2 regions of the Paenibacillus sp. BT-177 genome follow, and region 2 is predicted to be linked to the other one. Evidence: riboswitches for the same ligand, from Rfam matches in the RefSeq annotation. Region 2 holds a riboswitch; the other holds the start of a gene.
What was found. Region 2 has a riboswitch for S-adenosylmethionine ahead of OIU26_RS17475 (methionine ABC transporter ATP-binding protein). Riboswitches for the same ligand answer to the same signal wherever they lie in the genome.
Positions count from the first base shown of each region.

Region 1: linked by a shared signal. The riboswitch ahead of metA (homoserine O-acetyltransferase MetA) and the one ahead of OIU26_RS17475 (methionine ABC transporter ATP-binding protein) in region 2 are both predicted to bind S-adenosylmethionine.

Region 1 covers NZ_JAOYTP010000002.1:153,525-169,814, reverse strand. Annotated here, with positions in the region: gene OIU26_RS06925 (spore coat protein) at 1-83, shown strand, start outside; gene OIU26_RS06920 (Lrp/AsnC family transcriptional regulator) at 227-727, shown strand; gene OIU26_RS06915 (aminotransferase class I/II-fold pyridoxal phosphate-dependent enzyme) at 740-1,951, shown strand; gene OIU26_RS06910 (aspartyl-phosphate phosphatase Spo0E family protein) at 2,066-2,272, shown strand; gene OIU26_RS06905 (hypothetical protein) at 2,373-2,942, shown strand; gene OIU26_RS06900 (cob(I)yrinic acid a,c-diamide adenosyltransferase) at 2,961-3,524, shown strand; gene OIU26_RS06895 (RluA family pseudouridine synthase) at 3,546-4,505, shown strand; gene OIU26_RS06890 (arsenate reductase family protein) at 4,550-4,915, shown strand; gene OIU26_RS06885 (5'-3' exonuclease H3TH domain-containing protein) at 4,988-5,884, shown strand; gene OIU26_RS06880 (ROK family protein) at 6,104-6,982, shown strand; gene OIU26_RS06875 (HRDC domain-containing protein) at 7,147-8,154, shown strand; gene corA (magnesium/cobalt transporter CorA) at 8,312-9,247, opposite strand; SAM riboswitch class I at 9,797-9,923, shown strand; gene metA (homoserine O-acetyltransferase MetA) at 10,041-10,958, shown strand; gene OIU26_RS06860 (PLP-dependent transferase) at 11,083-12,267, shown strand; gene OIU26_RS06855 (PLP-dependent transferase) at 12,264-13,442, shown strand; gene mqnC (cyclic dehypoxanthinyl futalosine synthase) at 13,784-14,917, shown strand; gene OIU26_RS06845 (YitT family protein) at 15,252-16,112, opposite strand; gene OIU26_RS06840 (cation:proton antiporter) at 16,197-16,290, opposite strand, start outside.
Region 2 covers NZ_JAOYTP010000005.1:255,807-272,096, reverse strand. Annotated here, with positions in the region: gene OIU26_RS17525 (penicillin-binding transpeptidase domain-containing protein) at 1-867, shown strand, start outside; partial or broken gene OIU26_RS17520 (peptidoglycan D,D-transpeptidase FtsI family protein) at 1,051-3,129, shown strand; gene OIU26_RS17515 (Cof-type HAD-IIB family hydrolase) at 3,211-3,960, shown strand; gene OIU26_RS17510 (DUF456 domain-containing protein) at 4,010-4,489, shown strand; gene OIU26_RS17505 (polysaccharide biosynthesis protein) at 4,623-6,257, shown strand; gene OIU26_RS17500 (DUF2515 domain-containing protein) at 6,276-7,565, opposite strand; gene OIU26_RS17495 (thioredoxin family protein) at 7,801-8,145, shown strand; gene OIU26_RS17490 (COX15/CtaA family protein) at 8,361-9,293, shown strand; gene OIU26_RS17485 (UbiD family decarboxylase) at 9,424-11,190, shown strand; gene OIU26_RS17480 (Cthe_2314 family HEPN domain-containing protein) at 11,247-11,966, shown strand; SAM riboswitch class I at 12,096-12,234, shown strand; gene OIU26_RS17475 (methionine ABC transporter ATP-binding protein) at 12,371-13,402, shown strand; gene OIU26_RS17470 (methionine ABC transporter permease) at 13,389-14,057, shown strand; gene OIU26_RS17465 (MetQ/NlpA family ABC transporter substrate-binding protein) at 14,132-14,974, shown strand; gene OIU26_RS17460 (SDR family oxidoreductase) at 15,118-15,882, shown strand; gene OIU26_RS17455 (NifU family protein) at 15,973-16,218, opposite strand.

The DNA.
Region 1 (16,290 bases), on a different contig from region 2:
AGTCGTCATCCGCGGGAGTATATGGTCAACCTATGCATCAGCAAGGCCAATCTACTCATCAAAGCAACCCTTATTATATGTAAACGGGATTTTCCGTTTTTGAAGCAATTTCCCATAACAGCCGTCCGTCTGCCGGGTTTACCGGGGCGGACGGTTTTTCTTTGCAGGTTTAAAGTGCGTATTGTATGATGTATAGTAATCTCTTTCGATGGAGGCCTTATGTAGAATGACAGAGCTGAATGAATTGAAACTAAAAGTGCTGGAATTGTTAAAAGAAGATGCAAGAAGAACACCGACTCTATTGGCTACTATGCTGGGGGTAGACGAGCAAGACGTACGCACCTCAATTAAAGAGCTTGAAGACCAACATGTGATCGTCAAATACGCCGCTGTAGTCAATTGGGACAAAGTCGACGACGAAAAGGTTACCGCTTTGATCGAAGTGCAGATTACACCTGAGCGTGGAAGAGGATTTGAAGGGATTGCAGAACGGATTTATTTGTATCCGCAAGTTAAATCTGTTTATCTCATGTCCGGAGCATATGACTTGCTGGTAGAGGTGGAAGGCCGAAATCTCCGTGAGGTCGCTAATTTTGTGTCGGAGAAGCTATCCCCTATTGACTCGGTATTGTCTACCAAGACTAATTTTACGCTTAAAAAATACAAGCAGGACGGAATTATCTTTGAGGACCATCAGGAAGATAATCGTCTGATGATTTCGCCGTAAAGGAAGATCATGATGAATTTCAAAACAGAAGCATTTACCGACAGTAACAAGGCCATGAGTTCTTATTTATCCCCATTGGTACGCGAGATTCCATCATCGGGTATCCGTAAGTTTTTTGACCTGGTGGGTGGTAACAAGGACATTATTACCCTGGGGGTAGGCGAACCGGATTTTACAACCCCTTGGCATATGCGGGAAGCCTGTGTCTATTCATTGGAGCGAGGCTTCACCAGCTATACGTCTAATGCGGGAACGCCAGAACTGCGTGAAGCGATTAGTGAGTATCTGAATGAGCAATTTGACGTCCGCTATGATCCTAAAAATGAGATTATCGTAACAGTAGGAGGTAGCGAGGCAATTGATCTTGCGTTGCGCGCCTTAATTGTACCTGGTGATGAAATTCTCGTGCCTGAGCCGTGCTACATTTCCTATTCTCCAATCACTTCGATTGGAGGCGGAATTCCGGTTGGCATTGAAACGTTTGCCAAGGATGAGTTTAAGCTGACGGCTGAGGCGCTAGAAGCAAAAATTACACCAAAATCCAAGGTGCTGATTTTATGCTATCCGAGCAACCCGACCGGGGCTACGATGACTTATGAAGATTGGCTTCCGATTGCGGAAATCGTGGAAAAGCATGATTTGATCGTCATCTCTGATGAAATCTATGCCGAATTGAATTATGGCGACAAGCATGTCAGCTTTGCTTCGGTACCGGGTATGATGGATCGTACGATTCTCGTCAGTGGTTTCTCCAAAGCCTTCGCCATGACTGGCTGGCGTATTGGATATACCTGCGGGCATCCTGATTTGATTGCTGCTATGCTCAAAATCCATCAGTACACTGTTATGTGTGCGCCTTCTATGGGCCAAGTTGCAGCACTGGAAGGCTTGCGAAATGGTATGGGTGAGAAAGATCGAATGGTAGAAGCCTATAATCAGCGTCGTCGTCTGATGGTTGAGGGATTCCGTGACATTGGTCTGGAATGCCACGAGCCAAGAGGAGCTTTTTACGTTTTCCCGAGTATTCAAAGCACAGGACTCAGCTCGGATGAATTTGCGCAGCGCCTATTGGCAGAGGCCAAAGTTGCAGCTGTACCGGGCAATGTGTTTGGTTTGGGAGGCGAAGGCTATCTTCGGTGCTCATATGCGACTTCTGTCACTCAGCTGACGGAAGCTCTGGATCGGATTGGTCATTTTGTTGAAAAAGTTAAAAAAGAAGGTTAAAATTATTTTTTTATGGGTAATTCATAAAAAATAGTCTTTTATTTCTAAATTTCTATGCTATAATTTGAAATCGGAAGCAGGAAGTTCAATTTTTCAATTACAGGAGGAGTGCTCATGTCATATGTTGGATATAAGTCGCCGAGTTCAATAGGATACGACATTTCCCTGGAAGATGAAATTTTGTTCCTGCGCAATGAGATGATGCGGACGTTTCAGGAAGAGCAGTCCTTCACCTCTGATCTTGTCATCGAGATCAGCTGCAAGCTTGATTTGAAAATCAATGAATACATGAAGCTGTACGGTATGGAATGCAGAGTGTAACTGTGTGAAGTCACCGTAGCTACGAAGAAGGCCGCAGGGCCTTCTTTTTTTGCATTCACAACTTATGATATATTAGTGGCATGGAAGAGGGGGCGTACATATGAGAGCAGGGCTAAAAAGGATATCGCCATGGATTATCGGAATCATAGCACTTGTACTATTGGCTGGATGTGGGGGACGGGACAAGGACAGCTTCTCCATATTTATTATGGATAAAGGGGATGCATCAGTTATTCGTGACAAGCTGGCACAAAAGCTTAAGGATAAGCTGGGCGAACAGGCTCCGACGATCGAGATTTCAGTCAGCCCGTTGTATAACCAGCAGAAACTGGTCGTAGAATATGCGGCCGGAGAGCATGATTTGTTTCTTTTGCCGGAAGAGGACATGAAGTTGTATGGACAGAATGGCTCGAATCTACCGTTAGATGATGCCTTTGACAAAAAGACGTATGCCCGGGGTGTGTTCGAGGGCGGCGTATTTAAGAAAAAGGAGCAAGGGGAAGAAGGAACGGATGTAATCAAGGAAACCCATTTGTTCGGAATTCCGGTGGAGCAGATGAAGATGTTTAAGGACCTAAAATATAACTCAAACACATTATTTGCTACTGTACCGCCACGCACTAGCAATAAGGAAGAAGCCATCAAGGTACTGAAAGCACTCACAGAATGATAAAGGGGATGGAATGATATGGGTATTTATACCAGAACAGGCGATGAAGGACAAACTTCTGTGATCGGCGGCCGAGTGTCCAAAGATGACGACCGTGTGGAGGCGTACGGTACCATTGACGAGCTGAACAGCTTTGTAGGACAAGCAATCAGCTTTGCCGAAGGGGAGAAGTTTGCGGACATTCGGACTCAATTGGAAGAAATACAGCAGGAGCTGTTCGATTGTGGTTCGGATTTGGCGTTTGTTAAAATTAATGAAAGTAAATATAAGGTAAAAGACGAGCTGGCAGAGCGGTTGGAAGGCTGGATTGATGCATGCCAGGAGGAAAATCCAAAGGTGGAGCGCTTTATTATCCCGGGAGGAAGCACATTATCTTCGACGCTTCATGTTTGCCGCACGGTTTGCCGACGCGCGGAACGCCGTGCGGTTACACTTGGTAAGCACACAGATATCAATCCCGCGGTACGTCGGTATTTGAACCGCCTGTCCGACTACTTCTTTGTTGTGGCTCGCACAGCGAATGTGCGTCAGGGTGTGCCCGATGTCGAATATGTGCGCAGCAAAAAAGTGTTCCGCAAATAAGGAGGCAATCGGGAATTTGTGATGAGCTTGTACTATGAACCTATCGTATATATGATCCCTCCTGAGGAGGAGGGCATGTTGTTGAAGACCATTCTCCAAAAACGTATGAACATTTCTCGTAAGCTCATATCCAAACTCAAGCTGACCGAACAGGGGATTATGCTGAACGGGATACGTGTGTATATCAGCGTAAAGGTAAAGTCCGGGGATCGAGTAGAGATTCGCATGGAGCGCGAGCGTTCCGACGATATTTTACCCGAACCCATTCCTTTTGAGATTTTGTTTGAGGATGAACATCTGTTAGTGGTGAACAAGGCGGCGGGCATGATTGTCCACCCGACTCACGGCCATTACACAGGGACGCTGGCTAACGGGGTTGTGCATTATTGGCAGACCAAGGGGGAGCTGTTTCGGTTTCGTCCTGTTCATCGTCTTGATCAGGAGACGACGGGCGTGCTAGTTGTAGCTAAAAATCCGTATGTTCATCAGCATATTTCCGAACAGATGATTGCGGGAACGGTGGACAAGCGCTATACAGCCTTGGTGCATGGACGCCCTCAGCAGCAGGAAGGCAGGGTGGACGGACCGATTGACCGCAACCCGGATAATCCGCATTTGCGCATGATGACCCCGGATGGTTATCCTGCTCTTACGCTATATAAGCTGGAGGAAGTGTGGAGCGGAGGAAGCCGCATCGGTTTAAAATTGGAATCTGGACGTACGCACCAAATTCGGGTGCACATGACATATATCGGATGCCCGTTGATCGGAGATAAAATGTACCGGATTACACCTAATGACGCTGTGCAGCGTGAGCTCTATGATCAGCTTGATGCGAGGATGCCTCGACAAGCCCTGCATGCTTCGGAATTGTCCTTGGTACATCCTGTGACCGGGGAGCGGATGACGTTTTACGCTCCTCTGCCGGACGATATGATCGGAATGCAAGAGCTGTTAAGAGCTCAATATCATCCAGAATAAAATATTCAATAATAGATTGAAACTAAATGGAGGTTAATCTAGCGATGAGCCAACTGAAAGTATATCAATATTCTAAATGCAGCACCTGTCGTAATGCAGTGAAATGGCTGCAAAACAAGGGGCATGAGACGGAACTGATTCCTATTTTTGAACAACCGCCCGGCCCGGAGGAACTGGAAGACTTGATTAATAAAAGCGGGCTGGAGTTGAAAAAGTTTTTCAATACAAGTGGTGAAGTATACAAAGAGTTAAAGCTGAAAGATAAGCTTGGAAACATGAGCCGTGAAGAGCAAATTTCGCTTTTGTCCTCGAATGGAAGATTAATCAAACGTCCAATTGTAACTGACGGGAGTAAAGTAACGGTAGGATTCAAAGAGGAAACATTTGAGGGGACATGGGGAGCTCAGTAACGCCCAATTTACCACCATGATATGTTATACTGTGGGGGTTAAATAATATGATGAATGGGAGCAATACAATCTGTGACACAACGCAATGAACAATCCGTAATGCTGGTTGACGGCATGGCCCTGCTTTTTCGTGCTTATTATGCAACCGCTGCAAACGGTTATATCCGTCGTACAAAAGCTGGAGTACCAACGAACGCCATATATGGTTTTATTCGATATTTTTGGGATGCAGTCCAAACCTTTAATCCTACACACGTCATTTGCTGCTGGGATATGGGCGGAACGACATTCCGTGGGGAACATTTTGCTGCGTATAAGGGAAACCGAGCCGACGCACCAGATGATTTGATTCCTCAATTTACTTTGATCCGTGAAGTGACGGACAGCCTCGGCATTCCCAACATTGGGGCGGAAGGCTTTGAAGCGGATGATTGCATCGGTACGCTCGCACGCCATTATTCGCAAAATGAGGACATGGATGTCATGATTCTATCGGGAGATCATGATTTACTTCAATTGGTAGATGAGCGGACACAAGTCATTATTATGAAAAAAGGACATGGCAATTACATGGTATATACCCCGGAGACGCTGTTGTCTGAAAAAGGGCTTAAGCCGCGCCAAGTGGTGGATCTCAAAGGTCTGATGGGTGATGCAAGTGACAATTACCCGGGAGTACGCGGAATTGGTGAAAAAACGGCCCTCAAGCTGGTGCAGGAATACGACTGCATTGAAGGCATTCTGGAAAATCTAGATCAATTGACACCGTCGGTCCGTAAAAAGATCGAGAGTGATTTGGATATGCTGCATCTTTCACGCAAACTTGCTAAAATTCACTGTGATGTGCCTGTTGCATGTGCTTTAGACAGCTGTCTGTTGACACTGGATCACGTGCAAATTGTCGACAAATTTGAGCAACTTGAAATGAAAAGCTTGTGTACGTTGATGGGTGTCGCAACCGGATCATAATGAAGAGCTGTTAGGCTGGGGATGTACATTTCAGGTAGACTAAGTTATATAGGGATGCTGACGCTTGGTGCGTGAGTGTCCTTATTTATATGCCATTATGCCAGCGAAGATATATAGCCATGTGAAGGATTTTATACAATTGTGATAAGGGGATTGACCTTAAGCTCGTTTCAGGTGAATATAGTGAAGAGAGATCATGGAGAGGGGATTACAACAGCTATGACAGTATTGGGAGCAATTGAGGCAGGCGGCACCAAATTCGTATGTGGAATCGGAAATGAACGTGGGGAGGTCTTGGAAAGAGCAAGCTTTCCAACAACAACTCCAGCAGAAACCATGGAGAATGTCATCGCATTTTTTGAAGGCAAAGGGATTGAAGCGCTGGGTGTAGGCTCATTCGGACCAATTGATCCTATCGAAGGCAGTGATACATATGGTTATATTACAACAACGCCAAAGCCGCATTGGGGAAATTATAATCTGATTGGCAAACTGAAGGAGCATTTCGATGTACCTATGGGGTTTGATACGGATGTAAATGGAGCAGCACTGGGTGAATCCATTTGGGGTGCTGCTAAAGGATTGGACAACTGTCTGTATATTACAATAGGTACAGGCATCGGAGCGGGTGCTTTGGTTGGCGGAAAGCTGGTACATGGATTGTCCCACCCGGAAATGGGACACATTCTGGTACGTCGTCATCCAGAGGATAACTATGAGGGCACATGTCCATATCATGGAGATTGTCTGGAAGGACTGGCAGCCGGTCCGGCGCTCGAAAAAAGATGGAAGGTTAAAGGACACGAGCTTTCTGTGGATCACCCTGCCTGGGAAATGGAGGCGCATTATCTGGCACAGGCTCTAATGAGCTATATTTTAATCCTCTCACCGCAAAAAATTATTATGGGCGGCGGAGTAATGAAGCAGGATCAGCTGTTCCCGCTCATTCGTACCAAGCTTCAACAACTTTTAAACGGGTATGTACAGCATTCAAGTCTGACTACAGAAATTGAGCAATATATCGTATCTCCAGGATTGGGTGACAATGCTGGATTGTGCGGAGCTCTGGCTTTGGCCAAGGAAAAGCTGAATTCTTAGAATTTATGGTTGACGGTACTCCAAGGTCCGGTTATCATATAGGCAACAGCATAGTACGGATCAAAAAGGGAAGCACCTTTCTTGCGAATACGCGGGATAGGTGCTTTTTTTTGCGTTTTGTATTGTGCGGGTCAGTAATCTAATTATATGAGGGAGGAAGAATCATGGAGATTGTATTTTTAAATCGCTTGTCCAAACGGAATGAACAGGGCTGTGAGGACTTTGCGCAGGTATGGATTGGACAACATGAAGGGGGATGGAGTGCAGGCTGGAGCACACACCATGTCCCAGATGAAAGTATAGACGATCTTTGGTATGAGGGGAGTTTGTGGCAGGAATTACTGCATGTATACCGTCATGAGCTGGCGCTCAAGATGGCTGAGGGCTACAGGCCTCTAATTCATGGCGTTTTTCATGAACAAGCAGGATCATCGGGACGTGGACAAACGCTACAAAAGCTGTATTGCTATAGTGATTTGTTTCCGCGTGATGAGGTGTATGAACAATTGACAATGTGGAGACGGCAAAAGGCAGCAGCTGAGCGAAAAGCACCTTATTTTATCGCTACGAATCGACTACTTCGACTCATCAGTGTCTTTCTTCCTCATACCGAAGAAGAATTGTTAGAACTGCCTGGTATGGGCCTGGGTAAGGTGTCGCAATATGGGACGGAGCTATTGGCTATTACGAAGCAAAATGATCGGACTACGCCATTTCCGCTGAACTGGGTAACAGAGGCACTTGAAGAAGAAGTTTTTTTGTCATGGCTGTACAAGCAAAAAGAAAACCAGTACAGACAGGAACTAAACAAGTTTAGCCTGACTAGAGCGATTATCGAAGGCATTTCGGACGGTCTTTCACTGGAGCATATCGGAATGAAGACAGGCTTGCACCGTCGAGAAATGATTGAAGCTGTGGAACATTTGGATAGGGATGGAATGGATATGGAGAAGCTGATCTGCAAGGAATTGGCACATGTATCTGAGGAGGAGCAAGTAGCCATCTGGTCTGCTTATGCAGAGTTGGGAGATACGCTGCTCAAGCCCATTATGCTAAAAGTGTATGGAGAAGAAAAAGCGACGGAAGCAGGACTGGATCAAATTTATGAGCGATTGCGACTGATTCGTATACGGTTCCGCCATCAGGAGGTACCTGACCGACATGTTGGATAATATAGAGACGGTTGGAAGTGTCCTAAAGTACAAATAAGGTGCAACATAAAAAAGCAGCAGCGAGTTCTTCATAGGACTCGGCTGCTGCTTTTGATGACCAAGCTTGAAAAATTGGAGTAATCACCCAACTTGGTAGTTTTGGTTTACTCTCTTCTTTTCAAACCCAGTCCTTCTTGCGGAAAATACAGAACATACTGACACCTAGTGCCACCATAATCCCAATGACGACAAAATAACCATAACGTGTATGAAGCTCAGGCATATTATCAAAGTTCATCCCATATATTCCGGTAATGACCGTCAACGGCATAAATACGGTTGTAATGGCGGTAAACACACGCATGATTTCATTAGCACGGTTGGCGATACTTGACTGATAAGCTTCTCTAAGGTTCCCCATCAAGTCGCGATAAGTTTCGAAAGTCTCCGAAATTTTCACAGCATTTTCATAAATGTCGCTAAAATATTTTTGTAGTTGATCGTCGATAAGTCGCAAATCCCGTTTGTTCAGGGTATTGATGACTTCCTTTTGCGGGCCGAGCACTTTTTTTAGCCATAGAATCTCACTGCGCAAGCCGATGATTTCGTTCAAGTGCGACTTTTTCGTATGCATTAGAATGTCTTCTTCCAGCTTTTCAATACGAACCTCAATCCGGTCACCAACCAGAAAATAGTTGTCAACGATCAAGTCGACCAACAGATACATAAAACGGTCAGGCTGGCTGACTTCCTGCTCCCACAGCATAGGCTTGAGAGTACGAAGCTCATTGATTTTCTGCTTGGTCACCGTAATGATAAAATGGCGGCCGAGAAAAATGTTCAAAGCACGCAAAAATATTTCTTCATCATCAAAACGAATACTATTTACAACGATAAAATAATGGCTTTCATAAATTTCAATCTTTGGACGCTGTTCTTCTTCACTCAAACAGTCTTCTACTGCAAGATCATGCATAGAAAATAAGGGCTGGAGCACTGTCAGATCCTCGACATCGGCATCAATCCAATAAAAGCCTTCTGCCGGTGCAGTGAGCGCCATTTCAATTTCTTCGACAGGGGTAAAAACCCCGTTGTTAACCAAACGGATTTTCATATATGTCACTCCTTATGCTCCGTCGTAACGGAAATACGTTTACCTTAAGCATAAGGAATGGACTCAGTTAGCCAGTTAGCCGGTTCGGGTAAGCGTGCATACCATCAAAAGCAGAAGGCTTTTGGAGCGTGCAGAGCCTGGCGTCCCGTCTTTCGGCAAGCTGAAGTCATTCCTATGCTGTTGTTCAGGGATCGCCGCCTATTCGGACTCGGGTCGCCTTCCATTCCGGATTCACCTCACAAATGTTCTTTTTTAGATTGCCACAGTATCGCAGAAAACACTCTAATCTACACTGCTGCACCATATTTTTGCCTATTAGCACTTGTATAGTATAACGCTCGGCCTACGGCCTTTCAAGCGCAAAATCATGGGCAAAATCAACAGCAGTCATATGAGCTTCTGCGACAGCGAGGATATGATTTAACCTATGGAAAAGGTAGACAAAATGTGAATGCAGGGCACAAATTTATAAGTCCATCTTGACGAAGCCCAGCCGATGCATTAAAGTGAACAACAAGAACTTTGTGAACCCAAAATGAATATAGCGAAATCTTATCAAGAGCAGGTGGAGGGACTAGCCCGATGATACCCGGCAACCGGCGATTTTTATCGCACGGTGCTAATTCTTGCAGGACTCGCGCTTTGTACAAAAAAGCGTAGCCCTGACAGATGAGAGAGGCGCATATGGATACAAATATGACCTTTCTCTAACTGAGAAAGGTCTTTTTATTATATGCCCGGCATCTCTACCAGACGATTTTCGCACAACTTACCGATCAAGGAGTGAGTTTACATGCCGATTAAAATCCCAGACACGCTGCCTGCCAAGGAAGTGCTGGAGGGCGAAAATATTTTCGTAATGGATGAAAGCTTGGCTTATCATCAGGATATTCGTCCGTTGCGTATCGCCATTTTGAATTTAATGCCTACCAAGGAAACGACGGAAACCCAACTGTTGCGCTTAGTCGGTAATACGCCGCTACAAGTAGATGTCACGTTGGTGCATATGAAGTCTCATATATCCAAAAATACATCGCAAGAATATTTGAACATGTTCTATAAAACGTTTGATGAGATCAAGAACAGTCGTTTTGACGGCATGGTCATTACAGGAGCTCCGGTTGAACAGCTTGAGTTTGAGGATGTGAACTACTGGGAAGAGATCCGGCAGATCTTTGAATGGACGAAAACGAATGTAACTTCGACCATGCATATCTGTTGGGCCTCACAGGCAGGCTTATACCATCATTTCGATGTCCCTAAATACGGGCTCGACACCAAATGCTTTGGCGTATTTCCACACACCGTAATTAAACCTAAAGTAAAATTGCTACGCGGCTTTGATGAACTGTTTTATGCTCCTCACTCCAGACATACAGAAGTTCGGCGGGAAGATATTGATCATATTGCCGAATTAGAAGTCTTATCCGAATCCGAGGAAGCTGGAGTATACCTAGTAGCCACACTTGACGGTAAACAAATTTTTGTAACAGGGCATTCTGAATATGACCCGCTTTCACTGAAATGGGAATACGACCGCGATGTGGCCAAAGGACTGGATATTGACGTCCCCAAAAATTATTTTCCTAACGATGATCCTGAACGCATACCACCCTCTATCTGGCGAGCTCATGCCAATTTATTATTTTCAAATTGGCTTAACTATTATGTATACCAAGAAACACCTTATGATATCGGACCTCAGATTTAAAAAGGGGCTTGTCGTTTACCCTTATACAGTAACACCTTGCAGTAGCGCAGCAGTATAGTCTTGGACATCCATTTTTGCAGCATATGTTATAGCACCTACTATGGAAGTGAACAGGAGGATTCATATGAGTGAGAAACAGTGGAAAATCGAAAGCAGATTGGCACAAATTGGTTCAATTGAGGAGCCAGTAACTGGGGCTGTTAATTACCCGATTTACCAATCTACGGCATTCCGCCATCCCCGTCTGGGCCAAAGCACTGGGTTTGATTACATTCGGACGATTAATCCCACCCGAAAGGTACTGGAAGAGGCTGCTGCTGCACTTGAATCTGGTGATGCAGGCTTTGCTTGCAGCTCAGGTATGGCAGCGCTGCAAACTGTATTTGCATTGTTTGGACAGGGAGACCACCTCATTGTATCGCTGGATCTTTATGGCGGGACCTATCGTTTGCTAGAGCGTATTTTATCCAAATTTGGTGTGACCGCAAGCTATGTGGATACAAACGATCTTGAAGCACTCCAACAGTCATGTCGACCGAGTACCAAAGCTGTATTCATAGAAACGCCTACAAACCCGTTAATGATGATAACTGATATTCAAGCGGTAGCTTCATGGGCATCACAACATGACTTGCTTACTATTGTAGATAATACGCTGCTAACACCATATTTCCAGCGGCCATTGGAACTGGGTGCGGATATTGTGGTACATAGCGCAACCAAATATTTGGGCGGGCACAACGATGTGCTGGCAGGGTTGATTGTAACCAAAGGAAAAGAGCTGTCAGCTGAAATTTCCTTCCTGCACAATTCCATAGGGGCCGTGCTTTCCCCGAGCGACTGTTATCAGTTGATGAAGGGGATGAAGACGTTAGCGCTGCGCATGGATCGACATGAGCATAATGCAACGGTGTTGTCTAATTATTTACTGACGCATCCGGCAGTGGCGGAAGTATTTTACCCGGCGCTTGAAGGTCATCCGGGTCGTGAGATACAAAATAAACAATCCAGCGGAAACACAGGGATTTTCTCCTTTAAAGTAAAGGATGCTCGTTATGTGGAGCCTTTGCTTCGTCATATTAAGCTTATTGCGTTTGCCGAAAGTCTGGGCGGTGTGGAATCGCTAATGACTTATCCTGCTGTGCAGACACATGCGGACATACCGGCAGAAATTCGGGATGCAGTCGGGGTAGATGACAGGTTGCTTCGTTTCTCCGTAGGTATCGAGCATACAGATGACCTGATTGAAGATTTGCGTTCGGCACTGGAAGCGGCACGTCAAGAAGTAGAAGGAGGGGAGCAGCAATGATAGAGGATGCGAGGAAGATCGGAGAGGATCAGGACAAAGGGCGGAAATTCGCAACCAAGCTGCTGCATTTTGGCTCTGAAATTGACAGTGTTACAGGGGCATCGAGTGTCCCGATCTATCAAGCTTCGACCTTTCACCATCATGATATTTTTAATCCTCCACAGCATGATTATAGCCGCTCAGGTAATCCGACACGACAAGCTTTAGAAGATTATATCGCATTATTAGAAGGCGGAGCTTGCGGTTTTGCCTTTGCTTCTGGTATGGCTGCTATCTCCACTACATTTATGCTCTTATCTGCTGGTGATCATGTCATTGTTTCGGAGGACGTATATGGAGGAACATATCGACTGCTGACCTCCATCTTGAAACGGATGAATATCGAAACGACCTTCGTCGATATGACGGATCTCAACCTTGTGAAAGAGGCGTTGCAGGAAAATACAAGGGCTGTGTATATGGAAACCCCCTCTAATCCGACACTTAAAATTAGCGATGTGGTAGGAATAACCTCTTGGGCAAGGGATAATGGGCTGTTGACGTTATTGGATAATACTTTTATGACACCTTATTATCAACGTCCGATTGAGCAGGGAGTCGATATTGTATTGCACAGTGCGACCAAGTTTTTGGGTGGACACAGTGATGTACTGGCAGGACTTGCGGTAGCTCGTACTGAATCATTGGGGAGACAAATCAAGCAGCTGCAGAATGGATTGGGTACCGTGCTGGCTCCGCAAGAGTCTTGGTTGCTTATGCGTGGGATGAAGACACTGGAGGCGCGTATGGCTCACAGCGAAAAAAGTGCAGCTAAGCTTGCAAACTGGCTAAACGAGCGCAATGACATTGAAGCGGTATACTATCCGGGTTTGGAGAACCATCCAGGGCGTGCAGTTCATGAGAGTCAATCGAGCGGTTATGGTGCAGTGATATCGTTTGATGTGGGTTCTGGTGAGCGTGCAAAAGAGGTCCTCAGTCGTGTACGTATTCCCATTGTGGCGGTGAGTCTGGGAGCAGTGGAAAGTATCCTGTCGTACCCGGCAATGATGTCACATGCGGCTATGCCGCAAAGTGTACGGTTGGAGCGCGGGATTACGGACGGTCTACTCCGTTTTTCCGTAGGTCTGGAGGACATTGATGACCTGATCCGTGATCTGGATGAGGCGTTGCGCTAGAGCGTTAGCACAACCGCAGCAGCTTAACGTTATACGAAGGAAGCAAATAGGTACAGCCTTAAGCAGCAGGTTTCCGGTATTCAGGAGACTTGCTGTTTTCTATATGAATGACATGAAAGACAGTGTGAAAAAAGGCACTTTTCAGTCTAAGTATGGTTCCTTACCTAAAGATATGTTAGTATTATCATTAGGTTTTACTATGCTAAATAGCACAGACAACATACAAGGCTAGTCATGAACATACATTACGGCAGGGTTCGAACGCAGGTTTGTGAAAGCATTCTCGTTCATAAGTCCTGTCTTTCATTTCGTCGCCCTGTGACAGCGAAGGAGGATACACCATGAGTGTAATCGACCATATTTTAGATAAAGCCCTACGCGGCGAACGCCTGAATTTAGAGGATACCGTTGCTTTGTTCGAATCAGACGAGGTTGAAAAAATAGGTCATGCGGCAAATAAAGTCATGAATCGCATGCATCCCGATCCCATAAAAACCTTTGTCATCGGACGAAATATTAACTATACGAACGTGTGTGACGTATACTGCCGCTTTTGCGCTTTTTACCGTAGACCGGGTTCCGATGAAGGTTATGTTTTGCCGGATGAGGTAATTTTTCAAAAAATTAAGGAAACGCAGGAAGTAGGTGGCACCGAAATCCTAATGCAAGGCGGTGTAAATCCAAATCTGCCGTTCAGCTATTATACCGATTTGCTAAAAGCTATTAAGAAACGTTTTCCCGATATCACGATGCACTCCTTCTCACCAGCTGAAATTCATAAAATGAAGGAAAAATCCGGTCTATCCATGGAGGAAACGATTCGGGCCATTCATGAAGCTGGGTTGGATTCGCTGCCAGGCGGAGGCGGAGAAATTTTGGACGACCGCACACGCCGCAAAATTAGCCGTCTCAAAGGCTCCTGGCGTGATTGGATGGATGTTATGCAAACAGCTCACAAGGTTGGGATGAACACGACAGCTACGATGGTTATCGGCTTTGGCGAGTTGATGGAGGAGCGTGCACTGCATTTGTTGCGTGTCCGTGATGCTCAGGACGAATGCATTGAAAACAAGTATAACTCTGAAGGATTTTTGGCCTTTATTCCATGGACCTTCCAACCAGACAACACCAACCTGAAGAAGGAACGCCAGACGCCAGAGGAGTATTTGAAAACTGTAGCGATCAGTCGTCTTGTTTTGGATAACATCAAGCATATCCAGTCTTCATGGGTAACCATGGGACCGGAAATCGGTAAAAAATCGCTGTACTACGGTTGCGATGATTTTGGCAGCACCATGATTGAGGAGAACGTAGTTTCCGCTGCAGGTGCAACGTATAAGGTCAACATTGAATCCATTTTACAGTTGATCCGTGAGACGGGTCACATTCCGGCACAGCGCAATACCCGTTATGATATTATTCGTACTTTTGACAGTGCCAGCAGTATTGAGCATGACTTTATTATGCAAAATTAAGACCTGTTATTAGGCGCTATAACCAGAACGCTTATCTATCACTAATCCAATGGAGGGATTGATGTAGATAAGCGTTCTTTGTCGTCTGTTAGAAACAACAGAACTTTCCTTCAACAAAAAGAAATAGACCGCCCTCTCCAAAGGTATACGGTCTATTTCGGTGAACAAATCTTTGAACTGCCACCGCCCTTGTAAGCGGCTGTTGCTAAAGAGTAGGGATGCTACAACATCCTTACTCTTTTTTAGTGTCTACATATTAGCTATATTTTATCATTATTGCCAATCCGCATAACAATGGAGTAAAAGCGTATTTTGGTTAATATATTGGGCTTTGCTACGTTTCCCAGCACTTCATATGCATGATCTCAGCCTGTGGGTCTGCCATTTGGATGACTGCCTTAAAGCGCTGCAAATCTAGAAGATGAACGCTGTAAACGATGACCATTTGTTCTTTTTTATCTGATTCACTTTTCATCTTACCCTTTATCTGGGCAGAACCTTCAATAGGTGTGCCGTGTAAACGCAACCTGCGATATATGGCATCTTCGACAGTTTGCTGTTTTTTGCTGACAATACAGACCGTGCGTCTCAGACCAGTAAACATCAGCCGGGTCGTTTCGTAAGCAGCGAGACAGGATAAGGCGGAATAAAGGGCTGGCTCCCATCCTAACACAAAGCCAGCCGTAATGAGCAGCAGGCCATTACACAACATTACAATCTGTATTAACGGAATTTTCCGATGGGTTAGTACCAAAGTGGATGGACGGCCATCGTCAGATTCGCTAAGTCCTAGTGAATCAAGCAGCCCCCCGTGACGAGCTGTCAGTGCTGCGCCAAGCCCAATACAGATTCCGCCTCCCAAAGCACATACGACCGGATGGCCGCTCACTGCCGGAAAAGGCGAGAGAATGATGACTGAGCCTGAAAAGGCAAACAAGCCGGGGAGTGCGCGAAGCAGCATGGGCTTGTGAGTAAACAAAGAATACAGAAGCATTAGTGGCAAGTTTAATACGAATAGCAGCAATCCAAAATGCTCCTGTGTGTAAAGCGACATGAGTCTGGAGATTCCTGTAACGCCTCCAGCGATCATATCGTGCGGATGTAAAAACAATTCCAGACCGACGGATGCCGTAATTCCGCCAATCACCGTATAAAAGACAGGGAACCTGCTCGCATCTCCTGAAGCGGGCTTCACAAGCCGCCTCATAGAGTTTCGGCATGTTTTACAGCGTGCGGCATAGCCTTCCCTCCTATGGATTGTCGTATCCAGCTTTTACAGTTACGCCGATTTGCTTTCTTCCTTTCGTAAGCGAGGGTCCTTAAATTTGAATATTTTGTTTAGCATATTAAAGATAGGCTTTGACTGCTTTGTC
Region 2 (16,290 bases):
ATTGGATTGGAAGAAGGACTATTTACAACAAATACGTACTATCAAGACACAGGAGCAGCTTATTTCGGACGGAACAACTCTTCACGGGTGCGGAACTCCTCTGGTCATGTGTACGGTTCAATGGACCCGGCTACCGCTATTCGTCATTCCTCCAATGCCTTTATGGTCGATATGGTTGGCAAGCGTTTATATAACAAATACATTAACAATGCCACAGAAGCTCAGGGCATTAACGTATGGGATCGTTATATGAAGGAGTTTGGATTAGGCGTTTCTACTGGAGTAGACTTACCAGGTGAGTTCAAGGGGCTTTTGGAATATACCGATAAAGGAGAATCAGCCCTTTCCAGACTGGCATATGCATCCTTTGGTCAACAAGGTAAATATACACCTATGCAGCTTGCCCAGTATACAACGATGATTGCAACAAAGGGCAAACGGATGGAGCCGCATTTGGTCAGTCAAATTAAAGATACCAACGGTAATGTGGTTCAAACGTTTAAGCCGAAGGTGCTGAATGAAGTGAAATTTCCGGATGCTTACTGGAATGAAGTCATACGTGGGATGGCAACAGATGTCAGCGCATTTAAAGGTTTCCCTTATGACTTTGCTCGCAAAACGGGGACATCACAGCAGAGTGTAGGCAGAGAACTAAAAGATAACGGTGTATTTATCGCCTTTGCACCACGTCAGAATCCTAAACTTGCAGTAGCAGTTGTCATTCCTGAAGGAGGCTTCGGAGCTTGGAGCGCCGGACCTGTGGCACGTAAAATATTTGATGCTTACGACGAAGTGTACGGTCTGGACGGTGTTCCTAAGAAAAAGGATGCAGCGACAGCCGATTCCAATGCAGCCAAACAGCCATAATTATTTTTATACAGATACTATTTCAGGTAAGCTTCCCTTAGCCATTGGGCTAAGGGAAGCTTTTTTTGTATTTTTTCTACGTTTTCTTACAAAATTGTCATCTGGGAATTCATCGTTTATTGCTTTGGATATGGTAGGATCAGGAATATAAAACCTAACTGAAAGGAGTAATGACCAGCTAATATGGACAGAGGAAGTTTGGATAAAAAGTTTTCATTTAAAAAGAAAAATGTTGAAGAGAATGAAGAGTCACGAAAAAAACGGACGGTTTTACGAACCAACCTACTGTTTTTTAGTACTTTTGTGCTGTTTGCCCTGATCATTACCAGACTAGCTGTATTGCAGTTTGTACAATCGGAGGAGCTCAAAGGCCAGCAGCAATCCGTAAATATGAAAAATGTCCCGTTAGCCCCGAGTCGCGGCACGATTTATGACTCCACAGGTACGGTTAAGCTGGCGTATTCGACTTCAGTACAGTCCTTGTATGTAACTTTATCTAAGGATTATAGCAAACGTACGGAGAAAGATCGCAAACCGGGGGAAAAGCTGCTCCCTGAGCTTAATGCTTTTGCTGCCAAGCTTGCTGCCAAATTAAACGAACTGGGTCGTACCGAAGGAGAGCAGCTTAATGCAGAGGAAATAAAAAAGCGACTGGACCCGGACTATAATCAATATAGGGGATTTACCCCACGTTTGGTCAAATCCGACTTGAGTCGGGAGGAAATCGCTTATTTTCTGGAACATCGGACAGAGTTCCCTGGTGTAGAGGTTGTAGAAGAAAGTGTACGCCATTATGACCAGGATCGGGTGGCGGTACAAACGATTGGATATATGTACAAGTTCAAAGGAGCTCGAACGAACCGGCCCAAATATAAAGAGCTCTATGAAGCTAATTCGGAGGTTTTAAAACCGGCACAGGTGTATTCGGAAAGTGAAACGGTCTGATATGATGGCTTGGAACTTCAGTACCAGGATGAGCTGAGAGGAAAAAACGGATATAAAACGGTAGAAGTCAATCCGCGCAGCATGCCGGAGGGTATTGAATCCATTACTCCTCCGGAAAAAGGACATCATCTATACTCCACCATCAACAAGGAAATTCAGCAGAAAACCGAACAGGCCATTATGGATCAGCTTCGCTCGCTTCATACTCATGCCGTATCAGGGGAGCTTCATCAAGACGCGACCACTGGCTTCGCTGTAGCGATGGAGGTAGAGACTGGAAATGTCGTGGCAATGGCCAGCATGCCGGATTATGACTCTAATGTATGGAAAAGTGGAAGTACCTCGCCTTCGGTATATGACGAAATTCAGCATAAAATGGGGAATGGAACAATTAAATCCGTACCTAGCGGAAAAGCGGGTCCACATCCAGAATCTTCGGTGATTCTGGGTTCAACCATTAAACCGCTAACCGTGCTGATCGGGTTGAAGGAAAACCTGTTTTCTCCCGGACAGACTTATCAGGATACGGGAAGTGCGTATTACGGCAAAAATCGCTCCAGCCGGGTTGGGAACTCTAGCGGACATGTGTATGGTTCTTTGACACCTAGCAGGGCAATTGAGGTCTCGTCGAATACGTTTATGGTGGATATGATCGGCAAGCCACTGTATGCGAAATACGGAAGTAATGCAGATATGCATCAGGGAATTGATGTATGGGACAAGTATATGAAGGAATTTGGATTAGGCGTTCCGACTGAAGTCGATCTGCCGGGCGAGTGGGCAGGCAGACTTGAGTATACGAGCAAGCATGAAAGTGCGCTGACACGTTTGGTACAGGCATCCTTTGGTCAGCAAGGGAAATATACAGCGATGCAGCTGGCCCAGTATACGACTGTGCTGGCAACCAAGGGCAAGCGAATGCAGCCTCATCTAGTCAGTAAAATTGTGGATGACCAGGGGAATCTCGTACGTGAGTTTAAGCCGAAGGTGCTGAATGAGGTCGCTTTTTCAGATACGTACTGGAATACTGTGATTCGCGGCATGGCTACCGATGTTAAAGCCTTTAACGGATTTCCCTATGATTATGCCCGCAAAACGGGGACTTCTCAGCAGGTGGTGGGACGTACGGTTAAAGATAATGGGGTGTTCATCGCTTTTGCTCCACGCCAAAATCCGAAGCTGGCTGTAGCGGTTATCATTCCTGAAGGGGGCTTTGGTGCGACGAGTGCGGGACCGGTTGCGCGTAAAATATTTGATGCGTATGACGAAGTATACGGGCTTGATGGTATTCCCAAAAAGCCTCTGGTAGCGAAATAAGGACTTGAATACTTTTGTGGGCTTCTCTTTTTCATGGTAAAATGTCGTTGGACATAAGGGACAACAGGAGGAAGAGAGACCATGGGAGAAAACCAATATAAATACAAACTGCTTGCGCTCGACATGGATGGAACTTTACTGAATGATAATCATGAAATAAGCTTGGAAACAATTAACTGGATTAATAAGGCGATTCAGGAAGGGATTCATGTATGCTTGTCCACCGGACGTGCAGCGATGCATGCTTTGCCTTACGGTCAGCAACTCGGTCTGGAGACGCCAATGGTAACTGTAAACGGCAGTGAAGTATGGAAATCACCTCACGAATTGTGGCGCCGCTATTTACTTGATAAAGAGCTTATTCGCAAGATGCACCAGATTGCCGTAGAAACAGGCTCCTGGTTCTGGGCTTACTCAACCGAGGAGTTATACAACAGAGATCGTTGGCCGGACACATTGGACACACAGGAATGGCTCAAATTCGGTTTTAATACGGAAAATGACGAAATTCGCCATCAAATTTTGCTCAAGCTTCAGGAGATGGGTGGACTTGAAATTTCCAATTCTTCGATGACGAATCTGGAAATTAATCCGGCCGGTATATCCAAAGCCAGTGGCATCGCTGAAGTGTGCGACCTGCTCGGCATTACCATGGAGCAGGTGGTTGCCGTAGGTGACAGTCTGAATGACCTGGCTGTGATTCAAGCGGCTGGACTGGGCGTAGCGATGGGGAATGCTCAGGATACGGTAAAAGAAGCCGCTAATGTGGTTGTGGCTTCGAATAATGAGGACGGCATTGTAGAAGTGATTCGAGATTATGTGCTTGTGTAATAAAATGATGGTGCACAAGCAAGATGAATAGACGAGAAGGAGGAGGCCCATGGACGTTGTAGGTTGGATTGTTGTCATTGTACTGTTCATTGTGGGCATGGCGGGAGCGGTGTATCCCGTATTGCCGGGGGCGCTCGCCATTTATTTTGCATTTTTTGTATACGGCTGGTTTTTCTCGTTTGCTCCATACAATGCTTTGTTTTGGATTATACAAACACTAATCGTCGTTGCCCTTTTTATTGCGGATTATGCTGTGAATGCGTGGGGAGTCAAGCGATTTGGCGGCTCGCGTCTGTCAGCGATCCTTAGTACTGTGGGAATCATAATCGGCCCCTTTGTTATTCCAGCATTCGGTTTGATTTTGGGACCATTTATCGGTGCTGTGCTGGGTGAGCTGATTGGCAAAGCCCCGCTGGATCGAGCTATAAAAGTGGGCTTTGGCTCCGTCTTGGGTCTATTTACTAGCACCGTGATGAAAGTAATTTTGCAGCTTGCCATGATTATTGTATTCTTGATTTGGGTGTTTTAACCAGAGATTCGTTTATTATGATTTGCAGAGACAGAATCGACATGCGGCTCCGCACCGGTGATGGCTCAGGCCATGACTGTTTGTTGCGGGGCTTTTGCATGCATGTGAACAGCAAGAAAGAAGGGAACGCATTTTGTCCAATAAAGAAACATTCCTTAAAGGTACGCTTATTTTAGCCGCTGCCGCCTTGGTGGCCAGAGTGCTTGGTCTGGTACAGCGCGTTCCATTGGAGCATTTGCTCGGCTCCGTCGGGAACGCCTCGTTTACTATTGCGAACAACGCTTATTTGATGCTGCTCACGGTCGCTACGGCCGGCATTCCCAGCACACTGAGCAAAATGGTTTCGGAACGCTACGCACTGGATCGTCCTGCGGAAGCGCGACGTGTGTATCGTGCGGCTTTGATATTCGCGGCCGTGGCCGGTGTTATCATTACGGCGCTGCTGTATTTTGGAGCGCCTTATTTTGCCGAGCATGTAGCAGGGGTTCCGCAGTCTGCTTTGGCTATTCAGGCTTTGGCACCCGCTTTGCTGTTGTTTCCTGCCATTGCGATGATGCGCGGATACTTCCAAGGACGCGGTAATATGACCGCAGGCGGTATTTCACAGATTGTCGAGCAGGTCGCACGGGTAGCCACCGCAATTCTGCTCGCTTTTATTATTTTGAAGCTTGGCTATGGAGATCGTGAGGTAGCGGCGGGGGCCTCCTTTGGGGGTGTCATGGGAAGTCTCGGCGCTCTGGCGGTAATGCTGTACTACACGGTGAAATTGCGTCGTCAGGATCGCCAAGATCGTCAAGAGCAATTTCAAGAGGAACGCTCCGCGCTACCGATGATGCGCATTTACAAAGATATTTTCAAACTCTCTATTCCTATCGTATTGTCGTCTCTGACGGTTCCGGCGGTTAATTTTATTGATACGTCGATTGTAGTTAGACTGCTGTCTGGACAAGTGGGATTGGATCAGGCGACTACTCAGTTGGGTTATCTAGGCTCTAGGGCACAGAGTGTGGCAGGCATTCCGCCGATTTTGGCCATTGCACTCAGTCAATCGCTCATTCCGATCATTTCAGCGGCTTTTGCCCGTAAGGATGAACAGCATTTACAAAATCAGATGACGCTTGCCTTGCGCATCTCTATTCTGACTGGAATGCCGATTGTGCTGGCTTTATGTGTGACTGCCTATTCTATTAATGGCCTGCTGTTCAGCTCGCTTGGAGGCAGCGGGATTATCGCTGTTCTGACACTCGGAACGATCTTTCAGATTACGATGATGACCTCTAATTCGATATTGATTGGTATGGGGAAGCCGCGTATTTCAATGGTCAATGTGATGGTTGGGATCGTCGTGAAGTTGGCAGCGAGCTGGCTGCTGGCTGGTTGGCTAGGGATTTACGGAATTATTGCCGCAACCGGATTATGTTTTCTCGTCATTACGTTGCTGAATTTGCGTGTGCTGAAAGGTATTGTTTCCTTCTCAATCATGGGCCGTCGCTGGGCTGGCTTCCTAACCGCAGTCGTTGTCTCGGGAGCTATCGGGTACGGAGTAAATGAAGCCTGCATTTTGCTGGTACATCTGATGCCTGCGCGTGTAGCCTTCTTGATTGCGTGCTGCATTGCCGGAGCGGTTGTACTGGTATGCTACTTGGTATTGCTGGTTGTACTGCGCGTATTGCGCAGGGACGAGCTGGGTAACTATCCGCGCGTGTTGCAGAAGGTATTGCGTCCGTTAATGCGCCTACAGCGTGAGTCCACTGGACAACGAGGCTAAAAAAGCCCTCTCATCTGTTCAGTGAAAGGACCTTAAGCTGTTATGAGCATCATGGGCCATTGCTGTTTTTTGAATGCCATGGCGATGCTCATGGCGCATGGCAAATAACAGAGGCCGTCTTGGTTCACTGATATGCCCAAGTGTAGAACCGTCCTGAAACCAGTCATAACGGGGAATCGGATCATAGGCTGTATCTGACCAGACGGCGTTCAGCTCCGGGCTGTACAGACGTTGACTTGGCGGGAGCCATTCATGTGCTAAAAGCGTTGCACTCTCTTCTGGAGAGCGCAGCGCTTTTTGTACATTCGGAGTGAATAGTCCGGGCCAATAGTCGCTGCGAGACCCGGTATGCGGCACGCTGGCTGCAAATGCGGATACCTGATCCAGTACCTGCTGATGGCCAAATAACATAGCGTAAAGACTTTTACCAAAGCCGATCCGCTCGTCCAGATGGCCGAAATGCTCCATGACAAGTCCGGCAAGTCCACCGTTTAGCCCAAGCGGAAATATAACCTGATTGAGCTGAAGCCAGTCATGCAAATAAAAACCTGGCTTATGTGTCACAAATTTTTGAAAATACGGGTCTTTCACAACCCGTCCTTCAATATAGTTTTGTTCATTAATAATGAGCGCCACCGTCAAAAGAGAACTATCCCGCCAAGCCCAGAAACGTTCCCAAAAGGGCTTCATGAATGGCGAAACGTGAAAATGAGGCAACAAATGGAAGCAACTTCGTCCCAAATGACGGCTGTGCATGTAAAGCTGCAACTGTGGATAAGCGTCTTGAAAAATAAGAGCGTTACAGCGCTCAAGTAGCCGATATAGCCACTCCTTTTCCTGTTCGCCGAACAGGTTGCCAATGAGCTCCCCCTTCAGATCAGTCATATTATAGCCGCCATTACGAGAAACCAGATGGGCCAGTAATGCCCAGTGTAATTCCGGGTAGCCACGATAGCATTCAAGATAAGCGGCAGTGCGCGTGATGTTGCTGCGATTCTCCTGTGCTGTATCGTTTTTGATCCGCTCCAGCAGCTCACAGTCTGTTTCGCATAAGGGCATATTTAGAGAAGAGGGACGCGTAGCGGGTCCGTTCACCAACATTAATGCTTCAGCTTCATTCATGGCGGCCTGTGCCGAATGATAGTCCCACGGCAGATCACGCAAGGGATAGCGTAATTTACGGGATTCGGTCCAGGCCGCACGTTTGCCCTCCCATGCCTCCTCCGCAACACGCGGAACGGAACCCAGTAACTTGAGCCCCCCCTGAAGCTGTCGAGATGCGACATGGAGCCATTCGGTGAGAGACATGTTTAAATAACCTCCTTTCAAATGCAGGCATCCCCGTATTCCACCAAGTATGTTGGGTATGCTATTGGGATGTCGTCGCCTATGTGGATTCTTAAGTATATCTATAGTATGTCTCAATGAGAGGGCTTCCAATCGGCATGTGAGCATAATAGGGGAGTGTGCAAAAGCTTCACTTGGCGTTACAATAGAAAGTACAGGATCTCCTGCACAAAAGAAGTTTAAGGAGGAATTATGTATGCAAAAAATCGTCTCTCATGAAGACTTTAATAAGGCAATATCCACTCCAGGTGTAACTGTAGCTGTGTTCAAGGCGGACTGGTGCGGGGATTGTCATTTTATTGATCCATTCATGCCTGATGTAGAGCAACAATATGCAGACAAGCTTACATTAATTGAGATTGATGTAGAACAGGCCGAAAGTGTCAGCCAAGAGCAAAATGTTCTAGGGATTCCTAGCTTTATCGCTTACAGTGAAGGGCGAGAACTAGTACGTCTGGTGAACAGATTGCGTAAATCCCGCGAGGAAATTGAGCAGTTTTTGGACCGGGCTGTAGAAGTCCATGCTAACTTGGCAAAATAACAGATAATAGTATGTATGAGGGCTCCGCAGGGAACCTTAATCATCAGGATATTCAGAAAGCCGCTTCCTTCCGAAGGAGGCGGCTTTCTTACGGACACGTTCACATTTTGTCAACAAAGCTCGTATGTCAAGGAACGATATATCAGTTATAATTACTTTAAGTGATCATTTCACAACATCTAAAGTGAATAAATATTATATTTGGAAGGATACGGGTGAATTCATTGAATAACAAAATCAGAATATTAAAATGGCTGGCACTCGTAACATGTATTGTCATGTTTTTGGCCACCTTCGGTGGAGGGGTCGTGACGCGAACGGATTCGGGTCTCGGCTGTGGAAGAGAATTCCCACTTTGTAATGGTAAGCTGGTTCCGGCGCATACCATCGCATCCCTTATTGAGTTCTCTCATCGCTCCGTCAGTGCCATGGCCGGAATTCTTTCTATCGCCTCGTTTGTCGGCTTTTTGCTGTTTATGAAGCATCGGAAGGATTTACAGCTATTCTCCTTACTCACGCTATTGTTTGTTATCATACAAGGTGCGATGGGGGCATTGGCTGTCATATTCTCCCAATCGGCTGCAGTCATGGGGCTGCATTTTGGCTTTGCGCTTATTGCTTTTGCCAGTGCGACCATGATGACGCTGGGGGCCTGGCAGGAGCATGCGGATTCACGCTACACTCCCCGTCTGATTCCTGGGCGTGTCAGTCGCGGCTATCGTAACTTTATATGGCTATCAACGATTTATACCTATATTGCTGTCTATTCAGGAGCGTTGCTTAGTCATTCGGTCATCCAGAAGGTTGTAAATATTGGGGGTTTCATATCTCCACTGCTGCTTCATCAGATTTCAGCCGGTCTGCTGTTTGTCATTATTTTGGCTGTGGGTCACTACTCATACCGTTATCACCCGAATCACCGGGATATTCGTACCCTGGGTGTCGTATCGGTCGTATTGATTATTCTTCAAGTGGTGATTGGCATTATCTTGCTGTACGTCAACAGACCTGAAATTTACATGTTTATCGTGCTGGGACATATGCTGGTGATTGCATCGTTGTTCTCCATTTTGGCTTATCTGAGCTATCGTGTATGGCAATTGTCACCGGACCGCAAGCTTGTTCCGACCCAAGCACAGCGTACCTAAGCATTTTGTAGATTATAATGAAGCGTATTTTTGCCCAAGAGGCGTTGGAACACGTATAATAACATCATAAGAAACAAACCAGGCCCACGAGTTTCTCGAGGGCTTGATTTGCTTAGGAGGAATCATCCAGTTGATCTACCAGAATTTGCGCCAATTTATTGAAGCGCTACGTAAAGAAAATGATCTTAAAATTATAGAAGCACCTGTCGATCCTTATTTGGAGCTGGCCGAGATCCACCGAAGAGTCATTGAGGAAGAAGGTCCGGCGCTGCTGTTCACAAATGTCAAAGGAACCCCGTTTCCTGTAGCTAGTAATTTGTTCGGTACGAATCGCCGTGTGGACATGGCTTTTGGCCCTCGTCCAGAGCAACTGATGGATGCAATTGTAGGTGCGACCAAAACGTTGCTTCCACCTACCCCCAAAGCGTTGTGGAATGAACGTGGGCTGATTAAGGACATGCTAAAAGTAGGTCTAAAAACAGTATCTCATAACGAAGCTCCTGTATTGGGCGTTCGCCGTACTGATGCTCCGCTGGCTCCACTGCCTAGAGTGACCAGCTGGCACGAGGATGGAGGACCGTTCATTACGCTTCCGCTCGTGTATACCGAAAAGCCAGGTCAGTCCAAGGATCATAATTTGGGGATGTATCGCATCCAGATTTATGATGATCAGACGACTGGGATTCATTGGCAGATCCATAAAGGCGGCGGCTTCCATTATCATGAAGCAGAGCTGCGTAATGAGCCGTTGCCTACGACGATCATCATCGGTGGCCCGCCTGCTCTGATTGCATCTGCGATTGCTCCTGCCCCGGAAAATTTGCCTGAGCTATTGCTGGCTTCCCTGATTATGGGGGGCAAGCTGCCCATGACGGAAGACCCGCTCGGAGGTCACCGGATTCCGGCAGAAGCCGAATTTGCGATCAGCGGCTATGTGCCGCCTCATGAACGCCGCCCGGAAGGGCCGTTTGGCGATCATTTTGGCTATTACTCATTACAACATGATTTCCCTGTGTTTCATGTCAAACATATGCATCACCGCAAAGATGCCATTTATCCGGCAACCATTGTAGGTAAGCCACGGCAGGAAGACTACTATCTCGGCGAATTTTTGCAACGTCTGTTGTCGCCCGCCTATCCGCTTGTGATGCCTTCCGTCAAGTCGTTATGGGCATATGCAGAAACAGGTGTACATGCGCTGGCAGCGGCAGTCGTACGTGAAAGCTACTCCCGTGAAGCGCTGGTATCCGGCTTTACCATTCTGGGTCAAGGTCAATTGTCGTTGACCAAATTCCTGATGCTGACGGATCGGGTGATCGATTTATCCGACTTTAACCTGCTGCTCGAAACCATTTTGGAACGATTTAATCCAGCCAGAGATTTGTTTATTTTCAACCATACGTCTCACGATACACTCGATTACACGGGCCGCAAGCTGAATCACGGCAGCAAGGCGATTCTGATGGGGGTAGGCGAGCCTGTGCGTGAATTGCCTCGCGTTTATGAAGGCGGCAATCTGCCGGGCATTCGTGAAATCGAACCCTATTGCGGAGGATGCCTCGTTGTATCCGGCTCGTCCTTTGAGCAGGAGCCTGAACTCGCTGCGCGTGTATTGGAGCGATTAGCTGCGGGTGAGCAAGAGTGGCCACTTGTCTTTATCGTGGACGATGCCAAAGAAGTTGTTCGCTCCCAAGCTTCGTTCCTGTGGACGGTATTCACACGCTTTAACCCGGCTACAGATATGTACGCTGATAGCGAAGTGCGTTTGCATCACCTGAACTATAAGCTGCCGATTGTGGTGGATGCACGTATGAAGCCGGGCTACCCTGATGAGGTACTGCCACGTGAAGATATTGTTAAGCTTGTAGATCAACGATGGACGAGTTATTTCGCTTGACGCCTATTAAAGCATCTTAACAGCCGGATTTTACAGATATCAAGGAGGCGTGAAGCATGATACGCAAGCTGTTGGGCGAGCCCCCGCGTGTAAATAATGGTTTCCTGCTGGATGCCATGAATAGCATGTCAGACATGTTACATTTGCTGGAACGACAAATCCAGGCCAGTGGTGATCCGACTCATGACTTTCGGAAGGCGGATATTTTAACACGTGGTCTGATGTCGTCTTTGGATGAACTGGAGCAGAGCCATCATGCTGCCGCCTTTTTTCGTATGAAAGTAAAAGCCGGATACGCTGAAGATATGAGCAAGGATGAAAAATCCGATTATGCCTTGTACGTATTCTTTTATAAGGATGGATTTGTGCGGGTATTCTCTATTTTGGATAAGTTGGGTAACTGGATGAATGACCTGTATGATTTGAAAACAGGGCAGTATAAGGCGCATTATTCGTATTTTACTGTGTTGCGACAGCTGAAGTATCTCAAAATGCATCCTATATTGACCGATAATTTAATTGATATCAAGGACACATATAACGATGCTATCAATCGCCTGCGTAAGCGGCGAAATACGGAGATACACTATATGAACACGGAAATGCAGGATGATCTCTGGCAACGTCACCGTGCTTTATATGGCAAAATCCAACTGGAGGACCTCGATCACCATCTGGAAGATTTGCAGCAGGGCTTGGAAATGGTATGCCGGTCGCTATCAAATGCATTTTCTTATACTGCGAAACAATGGGAGAATCGGGCAGTGCGCCCATAATTATGACAGAAAATATCCTTTGACAAAGCAATGTAAACTATCTATACTGAAACCTAGTTTCAGAAAAATGCTTGAATTATTTTTTTATATAAACTAAACGGACAGCTAAAGCTGGAGTTTAACATATTTTTCTTATCCAGAGAGGTGGAGGGACTGGCCCGATGAAGCCCGGCAACCCGTTCTTTCCCGGTGTAATGCACCGGGAGGGAACATATGGTGCTAATTCCTACAAAACCGCTAGAGTTATAGCGATTTTGGCAGATGAGAAAAGGTTCGCAAGGTGGGGCCCTTTTCATTCTGTGAAAGGGGCTCTTTTTTGTATAAATAAATAGCGATTTTATACAATCCTGAGAGATGACAATTGGTTAAAAGGGTAAGGAAGAAGTGAAGGGGGTCGCAGCACGTTGATAGAGCTTAAGCAATTAACCAAGCATTATGGTAAAGGCAACCGACGCGTTAATGCGTTGTCCGGGTTGAATCTTTCTATAAAGCGTGGAGAAATATTCGGGGTGATTGGTCATTCCGGGGCGGGCAAAAGTACGTTGATCCGCTGTATTAATTTATTGGAGCGCCCTACTTCAGGCGAAGTATGGGTAGATGGGGTTAATCTTGCCACTGTGAGTCAATCCCAGTTACAGAAGCAACGCCGAAAAATCGGAATGATTTTTCAACATTTTAATTTGTTGTCTTCGGCGACAGTGTATGACAACATTGCGTTTCCATTGCGTCTGGTAAATACCCCTAAGCAGGAGATGGACAAGAAAGTTCGTGAGTTGTTGGAACTAGTGGGGCTTAAAGAACACAGTGGAAAATATCCGTCACAGCTCTCGGGTGGACAGAAGCAGCGGGTAGGAATTGCACGGGCACTGGCTAGTGATCCGCATGTGTTGCTGTGTGACGAAGCGACGTCTGCGCTTGATCCGCAGACGACAGGGTCTATCCTGAAATTGCTGTTGGATATTAATCAACGCTTTAATTTGACCATCGTATTGATTACTCATGAGATGCATGTCATTCAAAGCATTTGTGATCGAGTTGGCGTCATTCATGAGGGCGATATCGTGGAGCAAGGTCCGGTGGCGGAAGTGTTTTTGAAGCCACAGCATCAGGTAACTAAGGACTTTATCCAGCGGGAGGCAGAACATCCCGAGGAGTTACAAGCAGCGATTGCAGCTGCAGGTAGCGGGGAATCGGCACAGGTGGTACGTATCTCCTTCTTGGGCAGCAAAACTTATGATGCGATTCTGTCGCGTACAGCTCGAAGTACAGGTGTTGATTTTGCAATCTTGCAGGGAACCATCTCTACGATTAAAAATGTACCGTATGGACAGCTGATCGTTCGTTTTGAAGGAAACCATTCAGATATAGAGCATACGCTGCGCGAAGTATCTGGACAAGGACTTGATGTGGAGGTGATTGACAATGAGCGAACTTGATTTTTCGCAAGTGAGTTGGGAAGAGCTGGGGAATTCTACTCTAGAAACCCTTCAGATGCTCGGGGCATCTGCATTGTTCACCCTCGTTATTGGTTTGCCGCTCGGTATATTGTTGTTTCTGGCGAGCCGCTCCTCGTTGACTCTGATGAAAGTGATATACATTGTATTATCCTTCATCGTTAATATTTTGCGTTCCGTACCATTTATCATTTTGATCGTTGCACTTATTCCTTTTACGCGATCGTTGGTAGGTACCTCGACTGGGGTGCTGGGAACCATTCCGCCATTGGTTATCGGGGCTGCCCCTTTCTTTGCACGTCTTGTCGAAACGTCTCTGCGTGAAGTGGACAAAGGTGTCATTGAGGCTGCACAAGCGATGGGAGCCTCGACAGGACAAATTATCCGGCGTGTGCTGTTGCGTGAGGCACTTCCGGGCCTGCTTGCCGCATTAACCATTACTGTCGTTACACTCGTATCGTACACGGCAATGTCCGGTATGATCGGGGGCGGTGGGCTGGGTACGCTGGCAATCAACTACGGCTATTATCGTTACGAAACGGCTGTAATGATCGTTGCAGTCGTACTGATGGTCGTATTGGTACAATTGCTGCAAATGGCAGGAGATCGCCTTGTGCGGCATTATACTCGGAAATAGGGAAAACATATAGATATCCTTATTGATCAGGACGTCTGATCCTGAATATTACAAATTATTGGAGGGGTAACAACATGAAGAAATGGGTATTGGCTGTATTGAGCTTGACATTAATTGCGGTACTGGCTGCTTGCGGTACAAAGAGCACTACATCGGATACAAACAATGCGGCCGAAAATACAGGCGGGTCACCACGTGAAGTCGAACTGAAAGTTGGAGCTTCTCCTGTGCCACATGCGGAAATTTTGGAAGCGATCAAGCCTCAGTTGGAAAAAGAAGGAGTTCGCCTTCAAGTCGTTCAGTTTAATGACTATGTACAGCCGAACGTGCAATTGTTCGACAAGCAACTGGATGCTAACTTTTATCAACATGTACCTTACCTGAATGTGATGAATAAAGAGCGTAAAATGGATCTGGTATCTATTGGCGCCGTTCATCTGGAGCCATTCGGTATCTACTCCCAAAAATATAAAAAGCTTGATGAACTTCCAGACGGTGCAACAGTAGCGATTCCGAACGATGCAACCAATGGAGGCCGTGCATTGCTGCTGTTGGAGAAACAAGGTCTGATCAAGCTGAAGGATGCAAGCAACATTGAAGCTACCGTAAAAGATATTACTGAAAATAAGAAAAACCTGAAATTCAAAGAGCTGGAAGCAGCTATGCTGCCACGTCAGTTGCCTGAAGTAGATATTGCGTTAATCAATACGAACTACGCTTTGGAAGCCAAGCTGAACCCGACCAAGGATGCATTGGCACTGGAAGACAAAGATTCTCCATATGCTAACGTACTGGTAGCACGACCTGACAATAAAGATTCCGAAGCGATCCAAAAATTGTTTAAAGCTTTGCAATCTCCAGAAACTAAAAAATTCATTGAAGACAAATATCAAGGCGCAATTATCCCTGCATTTTAAGCAGAAAATAAGAAACCGCTGAACGTAAACCCCAGATTCTCTTGAACAAGAGGACTGGGGTTTCTTCTTAGCTGGAGTTGTAGGGATTGCTTAAATATTTTATACTTGGGGGTGACCGTTCTCTGTGAAGAGGAGGAAAACTGTTGAGAGACAAAGTCGCACTCATAACGGGCAGTGCCAAAGGTTTAGGTAAAATGACCGCTCTGCGTTTGGCTGATGAAGGTTGTGACATTGCACTAAATTATGTCCATAGCCAGGTTGAAGCCGAAGCGCTTAAGCAGGTAATTGAATCTAAGGGAGTACGCTGTCTATCTTTACAAGCAGATATCTCTGTTCAGGAAGATATCACGAGGCTGATCGGTGAAGTGCAGGATCGTCTGGGCGGGGTTGATATTATGGTGAACAATGCCGGACCCTTCATCCGGGAACGCCGTCTTTTTGCGGACTATAGTGTAGCTGAGATTCATGCCATGATACAGGGGAATCTGGTCGGTACCATGTTGCTGGATCATTTGGTATTGCCGCACATGCGTAGCCAGCAATGGGGACGTATTATTCATTTTGGCTTTGGTCATGCTGGAGAAGCAAGGGCTTGGCCGCATCGGGCTGTCTACGCAGCTGCCAAGGTGGGGCTGGTGTCTTTTACGAAGTCACTAGCTGTAGAGGAAGCTCCCTATGGCATCACGGTCAATATGATCTGTCCAGGGGATATCCGAGGAGCGAACAAGGAAAAGTCGATTGCTGATGTCATCGGCATGCGGGATAAAGAGACACCGCGTGGGCGTCCAGGAAGCGGAGAGGACATTGCGCGAGTGATCGGCTATTTGTGTGAGGAGCATTCAGATTTTATAACAGGCAATATTATGGATGTGTCCGGAGGATTGGACCCCATTAGGCCAACCATATAAGCTTGAGAGAGCTTTAGACGCTGTAATACAAAAAAGAGTCTTGAGCTTCGTTACCGAACTCAAGACTCTCTGATCATTATGCATCTAGCATTAGAATACTTGTACCACTTCTTGGACGCCTTCAACTTCTTCGAGAAGAGCGCGTTCAATCCCTGCTTTCAGCGTAATTGTAGAACTTGGGCAACTGCCGCAAGCACCTACCAGCTTCAGCTTAACGATGCCGTCTTCAACGTCAACCAGCTCAACGTCACCGCCATCGCGTTGCAGGAACGGACGGAGCTTATCCAGTACGTCTGCTACTTCATCATACATCTGAACGCTTTGTGCTTCGCTCATTAGAATTCAACTCCTTTCCTATACCTTGTTTATTATATTACAAAGCGGGCCAAATTAAAATGCCCGTCATCC